DNA from 2 places in the Paenibacillus pasadenensis genome. Region 1 is predicted to be linked to the other one. Evidence: riboswitches for the same ligand, from Rfam matches in the RefSeq annotation. Region 1 holds a riboswitch; the other holds the start of a gene.
What was found. Region 1 has a riboswitch for glycine ahead of sdaAB (L-serine ammonia-lyase, iron-sulfur-dependent subunit beta). Riboswitches for the same ligand answer to the same signal wherever they lie in the genome.

Region 1 (5,240 bases):
TATCCCGCCGGTCTGGCCGGCTGCGCCATCTGGGGCTTGGCCGGTTAAGCACGGCCCAAGCATAAAAGCCTTCCCGAGCCTCGGATCGAGGCGGGAAGGCTTTTTTGCTGCGCGCGGCGGCATCGCGGTCGGCGGACGGTCTTTTTCGCATCGCGCTCTCGAGGGAATAGCAAGCCGGTTCGCCAACCGTTTCTCGGAGGTCGACAACAACGTGATGCGTCGTCGGTTCGTCCGGAGTGGCAGCACCAGGGAGTGGAAAGTACCTTGGCTGGCGGTCCCCCGGCGCGTCAACACAACCAGGGAGTCGAGAGTGCCTCGGTTGGCGGAACTCCGGCGCGTCGACACAACCAGGGAGTCGAGAATGCCTTGGATGGCGGAACTCCGGCGCGTCGACACAACCAGGGAGTCGAGAATGCCTTGGATGGCGGAACTCCGGCGCGTCGACACAACCAGGGAGTCGAGAATGCCTTGGATGGCGGAACTCCGGCGCGTCGACTCAACCAGGGAGTCGAAAGTGCCTTGGATGGCGGTCCCCCGGCGCATTGACTCAACCAGGGAGTCGAAAGTGCCTTGAATGGTAGCCCCCCGGCGCATTGTCTCAACGAGGGAGTCTAGAGTCCCTTGGTCGGCAGAGCCCCGGCGAATCGACTCAACCAGGGAGTCGAAAGTGCCTTGGATGGCGGAACTTCGGCGCGTCGACTCAACCAGGGAGTCGAGAATGCCTTGGATGGCGGAACTCCGGCGCATTGTCTCAACGAGGGAGTCTAGAGTCCCTTGGTCGGCAGAGCCCCGGCGAATCGACTCAACCAGGGAGTCGAAAGTGCCTCGGATGGCGGAACTCCGGCGCATCGACTCAACCAGGGAGTCGAGAGTGCCTCGGATGGCGGAACTCCGGCGCATTGACTCAACCAGGGAGTCGAGAGTGCCTTGGATGGCGGAACTCCGGCGCATTGACTCAACGAGGGAGTCGAGAGTGCCTTGGTTGGCGGAACCCCGGCGCATTGAATCAACCAGGGAGTCGAGAGTGCCTTGGCCCGCAGAACCCCGGCGCACCAGCACAACAGGGGGTCCAGAGTGCCTTGGCTGGCGGTCCCCCAGCGCCCCTTCGCTAGCGCCCGAGGAACCCGCCCTCCGAGCGGATCGACTGGCCGGTGATCCACTGGGCCTCGTCGCTCGCCAGGAAGGCGAGCGCGCGGGCCGCGTCCTCCGGCTGTCCGATGCGGCCCATCGGGAACAGCGGCAGCAGCTGCCGCTTGAGCTCGTCCGACATCCAGCCGGAGTCGGTCGGGCCCGGATCGAGGCCGTTGACCGTGATGCCGAGCGGAGCGAGTCCGGCGGCCAGCGGCTCGATCAGGCCCGCCAGCAGCTGCTTGGTCGCGAGGTAGGCGAGGTTGTCGGCGTCCGGCCCTTTGGACAGCAGGAACAGGATGCGTCCCGCCCCGCCGGCCTGATGCGCCTGCTCGAAGCGGCGCGCGAACTCCATGCTAAGCAGGGCCGGAGCCCGATTGTTGACGATATAATGCCGATCCAGCGACTCCTGCGTCAGCGTCCGGTAGCTGGTCGGCGCGCAGTAGCACGCGTTGTGGATGATGATCGAGGGCAGCCGTCCGAGCGCGCGCTCGGCTTCGTCCAGCACCTGCAAGGGCACGTCCGGGTCCATGAAGTCGGCCTCCATCTGCCCGGCCCGCACGCCGATGCCCTCCAGCTCCTGCTGCAGCCGGTCCGGCCAGCCTTCCTGCAGGCCGCAGCCCTCCTCCGCGTCGTAAGCGCGCCAATGCGTATAGAACAGATCGGCGCCGCCCTCCGCCAGCGCGCGGCAGATCGCTGTGCCGATGCCCGCCTCCCGGCTGACGCCGGTGACGAGAGCCGCCCTTCCTTTCAACGTCATGCGCATCTCCTCCTTCTGCAACCAGCATAAGCCCCAGAGGCGTCGGAGAGTAGGGGGGCGAACGGCTAAAGCCGAACTTGCCCTCCCGGCTGGCATCGTCCAGGCTGCCGAATGGCTGAAGTCGAACTTGCCCTCCCGGCTGGCATCGTCCAGGCTGCCGAACGGCTAAAGCCGAACTTGCCCTCCCGGCTGGCATCGTCCAGGCTGCCGAGCGGCTGAGGCCGAACTTGCCCTCCTAGTGCCATCGCCTGGGCTGCCGAGCGGTTGAGGCCGAACTTGCCCGCCCGGGTTGAAGCCGGCTGTCCTCCTGCATATAATGAGAAGGCACAGCGGATGATGGCAGCGGGAGAGATTGCCTGCATGATCGAGGCAGCGCCGAAGGAGCAACCTGCACGCAGGGGAATCTCTCAGGCAAAAGGACCTTTGCCGGACGCAGCTCTGGAGAGCATTCCGCGCCGCCTTGCGGACGGCCGAGCGGGCATCCAAGCCCGGTCCGGCCGCAGGGCGGCGCGTCGGAATCACCCAAGGGGAAACTTCATGGCGCCGGCATCGCGGCGCTGTCGGGGGCAACTCTCAGGTACAAGGGACAGAGCGGTGGAATACGGGGAAGCAAAGGGCTCGCACGAGCCTTTGTTTCGACGCATTCCGCCGCCCTGTTCCTTTTCATTTCAGCCACTAAAAAGGAGGAAGCGCATGCGCTTCAAGGATGTCTTCTCGATCATCGGGCCGTCCATGGTCGGCCCGTCCAGCTCGCATACCGCCGGAGCGGCGCGCATCGGGCTGGCCGCCCGCAGGCTGCTCGGCGCGATGCCGGAGACGGCTCGCGTCTCCTTCTTCGGCTCGTTCGCCGCGACCTACCAAGGCCACGGCACGGACACGGCCGTCGCCGGCGGGCTGCTCGGCATGCGCACCGACGATCCGCGCCTGCCGGATGCGGTCGAGCTCGCCGAGGAGGCGGGCATGGACCTGACCTTCCGCGAGGGCAAGGGGCTGTTCCCCCATCCCAACACCGTGCGGCTCGACCTGCAGGCGGCGGACGGGCGCAAGCTGTCGCTGCTCGGCACCTCGATCGGCGGCGGCAACGTGGAGATCGTCGAGGTGAACGGCTTCGCCGTCAAGTTCGGCTGCTCCTGCCCGGCGCTGCTCGTGCGCCATCGCGACCAGCCGGGCGTCATCGCCGGGCTGACCGCCGCCTTGGAGGAGGCGGGGCTCAACATCGCCGGCTTGTCGCTGAGCCGGATGGAACGGCAGGGCGAGGCGCTGGCGGTCGTCGAGCTGGACGGCGAGGCGGCGGTGACGCTGCTGGAGCGGGTGCGGCGGCTGCCGCATGTGCTCGGCACCGATTACGTCGATCTGAACGGAGAAGAGGAGGAGATGGCGGATGAACTTTCGGACGCTGAAGGAGCTCAGTGAGCGCTGCCGCGAGAGCGGCCTGTCGATCGGACGCCTCATGCTGCAGCAGCAGGCCAAGGAGTCGGGACGCGAGGAAGCGGCGGAATTCGCGACGATGAAGGAATACTACGGCATCATGAAAGACGCCGTGCATAACGGCCTGACCCGCGACACGACGTCGCGCAGCGGACTGACCGGCCTCGACGCTCAGCGGGTCGCCGCCTACAACGAGAGCTCCGAGCCGAGCCTCGGCGGCGACGCCGGACGGGCGATGGCGTACGCGCTCGCCGTCTCCGAGGTGAACGCCTCGATGGGCCGCATCGTGGCGACGCCGACGGCGGGCTCCTGCGGCATCATCCCCGGCGTGTTCGTCAGCTCGCAGGAGCGGTTCGGCTGGGACGACGACATCATGACCGAGGCGCTGTTCGCCGCGGGCGCGATCGGCTACGTCATCGCCAACAACTCCTTCGTCTCCGGCGCGGAGGGAGGCTGCCAGGCCGAGGTCGGCTCGGCCATCGGCATGGCGGCGGGCGCGCTCGCCGAGCTGCGCGGCGGCACGCCGGAGCAGGCGGTGCATGCCGTCGGACTCGCGCTCAAGAACACGCTCGGCCTCATCTGCGATCCGGTCGGCGGGCTCGTGGAGATCCCGTGCATCGTGCGCAACGGCTTCGGCGCGGTCACCGCGCTCGCCGCGGCCGACATGGCGCTGGCCGGCGTGCGCAGCGTCATCCCGAGCGACGAGGTCGTGCAGGTCATGCTCGAGGTCGGCGCGGCGATGCCGGAGAAGCATCGCGAGACCGCCGGCGGCGGACTGGCCCAGACGCCGACTGGCAAAAAGCTGATGGAGGACCTGCGCAAGAAGAAGCGGCGCTAGCGGTTTTCGAATGCGGCCAACCGTGCCGCCGGTTAAAGGAATATCGCAGCAAAAAGCTCGGCGAGACGACCTCGCCGGGCTTTTTCGGCTCTTCGCCGACCTCGGTCCGAGGGCCTAAATTCATGCCGGACGAGCAAGTTCAGGTGAAAAGCGGAATAAACTGAAAGCGGATACATCAATCAGGCGCCCGGCTCCGGGACCGGCAGAGGCCTGTCCCTGGTCCGGGCGAAGTCCAGCATGTCAGGAGGAATGGCGGAGTGGTCAAATTCCGAAGGATCGGCTTGCCGTTGCTGTCGCTCGCCCTGGTCGCCGCCGGCTGCGGCGGCCCGGCTCCAGCCGAGAATACGAAGACGCTTACGCTCTGGTACTGGAACCGCAGCCTCGACGACGGACTCATCCAATCGGTCGAACAGAAGTTTCCCGGCATCAAGATCAACGCCCAGAAGATCGGAGGCGACTTCAAGTCGAAGCTGAAGACGACGCTCGCCGCCGGCACGGACGGACCGGACATCGTCGCCTTCAACGACTGGGTCTCCGAGCTGTTCGTCAGCTCGGACCGCTTCTACGATCTGTATGAGCTCGGCGCCAAGGAGATCGAGCCGGACTTTCTCGACTGGAAATGGAACTTCGGCGTCACCGCGGAAGGGACGATGATCGCGCTGCCGATCGATACCGGCCCGACCGCGCTGTTCTACCGGGCGGATCTGTTCGCCGAGGCCGGCCTGCCGTCCGAGCCGGCCGACGTCCAGCGGGAGCTCGGCACCTGGGAGAGCTACCTCCAGGCGGGCCGGCAGCTCCAGGACCATTTTGGCGGCAAGGTCAAGCTGCTCGACAATGTCAAGAACATCTACACGCAGTTCAACGCCCAGTCGGACCGCATCTACTTCTCCACGGACGGCGAGTTCATCGGCGACAAGCCGGAATCGTCGGTGAAAAAGGCGTGGGATCTCGCCGTCCAGGCCGCGCGGATGAAGCTGGCCGGCAACGCGGACGCCTTCACGAGCGAGTGGAACGCCGCCATGAACAACGGCAGCATCGCCTCCTTTGTCGGCGCCGTCTGGATGAAGGAGATCCTGGAGCAGGGCG
Region 2 (5,240 bases), on a different contig from region 1:
ATCATCGGCTGCTTCATGCGCAGCTGGCGGAGGATGAACAGCAGCAGCCCGACCGCGCCGAGAGCGATGCCGATGATGACTTTGGGGCTGCTCCAGCCATGCTCCCCCTCGCCCGCGCTGCTGAAGCCGTAGACGATGCCGCCGAAGCCGATGCTCGACAGCGCGATGGACAGCAGGTCGATGCGCGGACGGGTCAGCTCGGACACGTTGCGCATGAAGACGATGCCGAAGATCAGCGCGAATACGAGCAGCGGCAGCGCCGTCCAGAAGATCGTCCGCCAGGACGAGTACTCCAGGAACAGGCCGGCGATCGCCGGACCGACAGCCGGCGCGAACATGATGACGAGGCCCATGATGCCCATCGCCGTTCCGCGGCGATGCGGCGGGATGATGACGAGCACCGTATTGAACATGAGCGGCAGCAGCAGGCCGGTGCCGACCGCCTGGATGAGACGGGCGATGAGCAGCACCTCGAAGCCAGGCGCCAGCGCGGCGAGCAGCGTGCCGACGATGGAGAACGACAGCGATGCGATGAACAGCTGGCGCGTCGTGAACCATTGAAGCAGCAGTCCCGAGACCGGAACGAGAATAGCAAGCACGAGCAGGAAGCCGGTCGTCAGCCATTGAATGGTAGCCGGCTCCACGTTGAAGAGAGCCATCAGCTCGGTAATGGCGATGTTCAGCGCAGTTTCGCTGAACATGCCGATGAAGCCGCTGATGAGCAGCGCGGCCATGATCGGCACGACTTTGAATTGCGGCGCTTCTTCCTGCGGGGAAGCGGCGGCCGACAGCGTTTGTTCCACAGTGGTCCCCTCCTAGGCTTTTTCAGCCTTTGTCTAGTCTGGTTCGACCGAGGCCGGCATGGCCTATGGCCGGCAGGTCCTTTTCATCTTACCCATATTGGACCGGCGAGAGCAATTAATGATTTTGTTTACAGTCGTTCTTTACCGAAAAAAGAAATGAAAAAACAGGGATGGGGCATGCCCCATCCCTGCTTCGCCAGGTCTTGCGCGGGAGCCGATTGCCTCCCGGAACGCGCGCCTGGTCAGTCGGTCCGCCCGGCGTAAGCGTCGGCGTCCAGCAGCGACGCCACGAGCTCGGCCGCGCTGCCGTCCGTCTCGATCTCAAGCATCCAGCCGCCGTCGTAAGGCTCCGAGTTGACGAGCTCCGGCGAATCGGAGAGCGCGTCGTTCACCTTCGCCACCGTGCCGCTCACCGGCGCATAAAGGTCCGATACCGTCTTGACCGACTCGATCGTGCCGAGCGGCTGTCCCGCTTCCACCCGATCGCCGGGCCGGGGCAGCTCGACAAAAACGATATCGCCGAGCTGATGCTGCGCATGGTCGGTAATGCCGATCCGGACGGCGTTCTCTCCCGCTGCGGATGCCCATTCATGCTCCTCCGTGTAGCCCAAGCCTTGACGAATCTCACTCACTGGACGCTCATCCTTTCTCCTCGGCCTCGAAGAGCCGTCTATGCGGAAAGCGTAAACGATCGGCGGGAAGCCTGTCAATCTTTGCCGTTCCCGGAACGAATGGTTATTGACACCGGGTTGTCCGATCCGGCAAACTGGAAGAGATCGTAAATAAGCGGATGAGCGCAGCGGGAGAGATCGCCGGCAGTTCAAGGCGGCGCCGAAGGAGTAACCTTGACGTAGCGCAGGGGAATCTCTCAGGCAAAAGGACCTCTGCAGGACGCGACTCTGGAGAGAACGAGCGCTTTTTCGCGTCCGGCAGCATGCCGGCGGGCGGTCGTCACCAAAGGGGAAACCTGCCGCCGGCAGGCCGAAGCGATTCGGAGGATCGGCATCGGGGCAACTCTCAGGTACAAAGGACAGAGCGGAAAACGAGCCGGCAGGCATGTCTTCGGACAGCCTGACCGCGTTTTCCGCCCTGTCCTTTTTTTGCGGATCGACAATTTCGCCACACGACTGAATCGCGAGGAGGAACCTTGCATGGCCAACCTGCGCACGACTCCGCTCCGCCCCGTCTATGCCGAGACCGGCGAGCCGCGGTGCATCGACTTCGGAGGCTGGGAGCTCCCGGTGCAGTTCAGCGGCATCATCCGGGAACACGAGGCCGTCCGCCAGCGGGCCGGCCTGTTCGACGTGTCGCATATGGGCGAATTCCTCGTCACGGGGCAATTCGCCGCCGACTTCCTGCAGGCGGTCACGACCAACGACATCCGTCGGCTGCAGGACGGAGAAGCCCAGTATACGCTTCTCTGCCGTCCGGACGGCGGCGTCGTCGACGACCTGCTCGTCTACCGCATCTCCGAAGACCAGTATCTGCTCGTCGTCAATGCCTCCAACATCGAAAAGGATCTCGCCTGGCTGCAAGAGCATCTGATCGGCGACGTGACGATCGAGGACCGCTCGGACGAAACGGCGCTGATCGCTCTCCAAGGACCGCTGGCCGCCGAGATTCTCGCCCGCTGCACGGACGCTCCGTTTGCCGAGCTCAAGCCGTTCCGCTTCCTGCGGGAAGCCGACGTATGCGGCGTCAAGGCGCTGCTCTCGCGCACCGGCTACACCGGCGAGGACGGCTTCGAGCTGTATGCCGCCTCCGGCGATGCCGTGCGCCTGTGGCGCGGCCTGCTGGCGGCAGGGGCTCCGCTCGGCCTGGAGCCGGCGGGGCTCGGCGCCCGCGACACGCTGCGGCTCGAGGCGAAGCTCGCGCTGTACGGCCAGGAGCTGTCGGCCGACATCACGCCGCTCGAGGCCGGACTCGGCTTGTTCGTCAAGCTGGGCGGCGAGCCGTTCGTCGGCCGCGACGCGCTGCTGGCGCAAAAAGCCGCCGGCGTCCCTCGCCGCCTCGTCGGCATCGAGCTGCTGGAGCGCGGCATTCCGCGCTCTCATTATCCTGTGTACAGCGGAGAGACGCGCATCGGAGAGATCACCTCCGGCACGCAGTCCCCGACGCTGAGGCGCAGCCTCGGGCTGGCGCTGATCCAGGCCGAATACGCCGCGGTCGGCACCGAGCTTGAGGTCGAGATCCGCGGCAAACGGCTGAAGGCTGCCGTCGTTCCCGCCCCATTTTACCGAAGAACGGCGCCGCCGGCCCGAACCGACAAGGAGTGAGCCCTCAACGATGACCAGTCCCCACCGCTACATCCCGATGACCGAGCAGGATCAAGCCGAAATGCTGGAGACGATCGGCGTCTCCTCGGTCGAAGAGCTGTTCCGCGACATCCCTGCCTCCATCCGCTACTCCGGCACGCTGCCGATGTCCGGCGCGCTCGACGAATGGTCGCTGATGCGCCATCTCAAGCAGCTCGCCGGGCGCAATGCCGACGCCGACACGGCCGTCAGCTTCCTCGGCGCCGGCCTGTACGACCACCATATCCCGGCCGTCCTGCCGCATCTGGCCGGGCGCTCCGAATTCTATACCGCGTACACGCCTTACCAGCCGGAGATCAGCCAAGGCGAGCTGCAGGCGATCTTCGAGTTCCAGTCGTACATCTGCGAGCTGACCGGCATGGCCGTCGCCAACGCGAGCATGTACGACGGCGCGACCGCGCTCGCCGAAGCGGCAGCGCTCGCCTCCGCCCATACCCGCCGCAAGCGCGTCGTCGTCTCCCGGGCCGTGCATCCCGAAGCGCGCGAGATCGTGCGCACGACGGCGCGCGGGCTCGGGCTCGATGTCGTCGAGGTCGGACTGCGGGACGGCCTGACCGATCCCCAGGCGCTGGCCGCGGCGGTCGACGAATCGACCGCCGCCGTGCTCGTGCAGTCGCCGAGCTTCCTCGGCACGGTCGAGGATCTCGCCGCGCTCGGCACGCTCGCCCATGAGTCCGGCGCGCTGTTCGTCGTCAGCGCCAATCCGCTCTCGCTCGGCCTGCTGGAAGCGCCGGGCGCGCTCGGCGCGGACATCGTCGTCGGCGACGCGCAGCCGCTCGGCATCCCGAGCTCGCTCGGCGGCCCGACCTGCGGCTACTTCGCCGTCGCCGAGCCGCTCATGCGCCGGATGCCCGGCCGTATCGTCGGCCAGACCGTGGATCGGGACGGCAAGCGCGGCTTCGTCCTGACGCTGCAGGCGCGGGAGCAGCATATCCGCCGCGAGAAAGCGACGAGCAACATCTGCTCCAACCAGGCTCTGCTCGCCCTGTGCGCCAGCATCTATCTGAGCGTCATGGGCAAGACGGGCTTCCGCAAGACGGCGGAGCTGAATCTGCGCAAGGCGCGCCATGCGGCCCGGACGCTCGGCGGGCTGGAAGGTTTCTCCCTTTCCTTCGCCGATACGCCTTTCTTCAACGAATTCGTCGTAAAGCTTCCCGAAGGAACCGACCTGCGCCAGCTCGAGCTCGCGCTGCTGGAAGAAGGCTTCCTCGGCGGCTACGACCTGGGCCGGTCGTATCCCGAGCTCGCGGGGCATATGCTCGTCGCCGTCACCGAGAAGCGGACGCGCGAGGAGATCGAAGCCTTCGCCGCCGCGCTCGACCGGCTGACCCGAAAGGAGGCGCTGACATGAGCCAACCGAATCCGACCCCAGAGCGTCTGGCCGAGCTGCGGCTCGCCGGCTCCGTCGACGTGAAGCCCGAAAAGGCGCTCATCTTCGAGATGAGCCGCGCAGGACGCGAGGCGTTCTCGCTGCCGCCATGCGACGTGCCGGAGGACGAGGAGCTGGCCGAGCTGCTGCCGAACGGCCGGCTTCGCCGTAATTCCGCTTCGCTGCCGGAGGTGTACGAGGTCGACGTCGTCCGCCACTATACCGAGCTTTCCCGGCGCAATTTCGGCGTGGACAACGGCTTTTACCCGCTCGGCTCCTGCACGATGAAGTACAACCCGAAAATCAACGAGGACGCGGCCAAGCTGCCCGGCTTCGCCCGCATCCATCCGTATCAGCCGGAGGAGAGCATTCAGGGAGCGCTCGAGCTGCTCCATACGCTGCAGGACGATCTCGCCGCGCTGACCGGCATGGACTTCGTGACGCTGCAGCCCGCCGCCGGCGCGCACGGAGAGTGGACCGGGCTCATGATGATCCGCGCCTACCACGAGAGCCGCGGCGAAGCGCGCTCCAAGGTCATCGTGCCGGACTCCTCCCACGGCACGAATCCCGCCAGCGCCACGACCGCGGGATTGGAGACGGTGACGGTCAAGTCGGGCCCCGACGGCCTCGTCGACCTGGACGCGCTGCGCGCCGCCGTCGGCGCGGATACGGCCGCGCTCATGCTGACGAACCCGAGCACGCTTGGCCTGTTCGAGGAGCAGATCGTCGAAATCGCCGAGATCGTGCATGAAG

Region 2: linked by a shared signal. The riboswitch ahead of gcvT (glycine cleavage system aminomethyltransferase GcvT) and the one ahead of sdaAB (L-serine ammonia-lyase, iron-sulfur-dependent subunit beta) in region 1 are both predicted to bind glycine.

Annotation. Positions count from the first base shown of each region.
Region 1 is NZ_NFEZ01000004.1:479,593-484,832, forward strand. Features, by position in the region: gene B8V81_RS11765 (hypothetical protein) at 1-48, shown strand, start outside; gene B8V81_RS11775 (SDR family oxidoreductase) at 1,109-1,888, opposite strand; glycine riboswitch at 2,222-2,321, shown strand; gene sdaAB (L-serine ammonia-lyase, iron-sulfur-dependent subunit beta) at 2,582-3,301, shown strand; gene sdaAA (L-serine ammonia-lyase, iron-sulfur-dependent, subunit alpha) at 3,270-4,154, shown strand; gene B8V81_RS11790 (ABC transporter substrate-binding protein) at 4,412-5,240, shown strand, end outside.
Region 2 is NZ_NFEZ01000003.1:1,113,475-1,118,714, forward strand. Features, by position in the region: gene B8V81_RS08455 (DHA2 family efflux MFS transporter permease subunit) at 1-734, opposite strand, end outside; gene gcvH (glycine cleavage system protein GcvH) at 1,046-1,435, opposite strand; glycine riboswitch at 1,594-1,697, shown strand; gene gcvT (glycine cleavage system aminomethyltransferase GcvT) at 1,955-3,079, shown strand; gene gcvPA (aminomethyl-transferring glycine dehydrogenase subunit GcvPA) at 3,090-4,469, shown strand; gene gcvPB (aminomethyl-transferring glycine dehydrogenase subunit GcvPB) at 4,529-5,240, shown strand, end outside.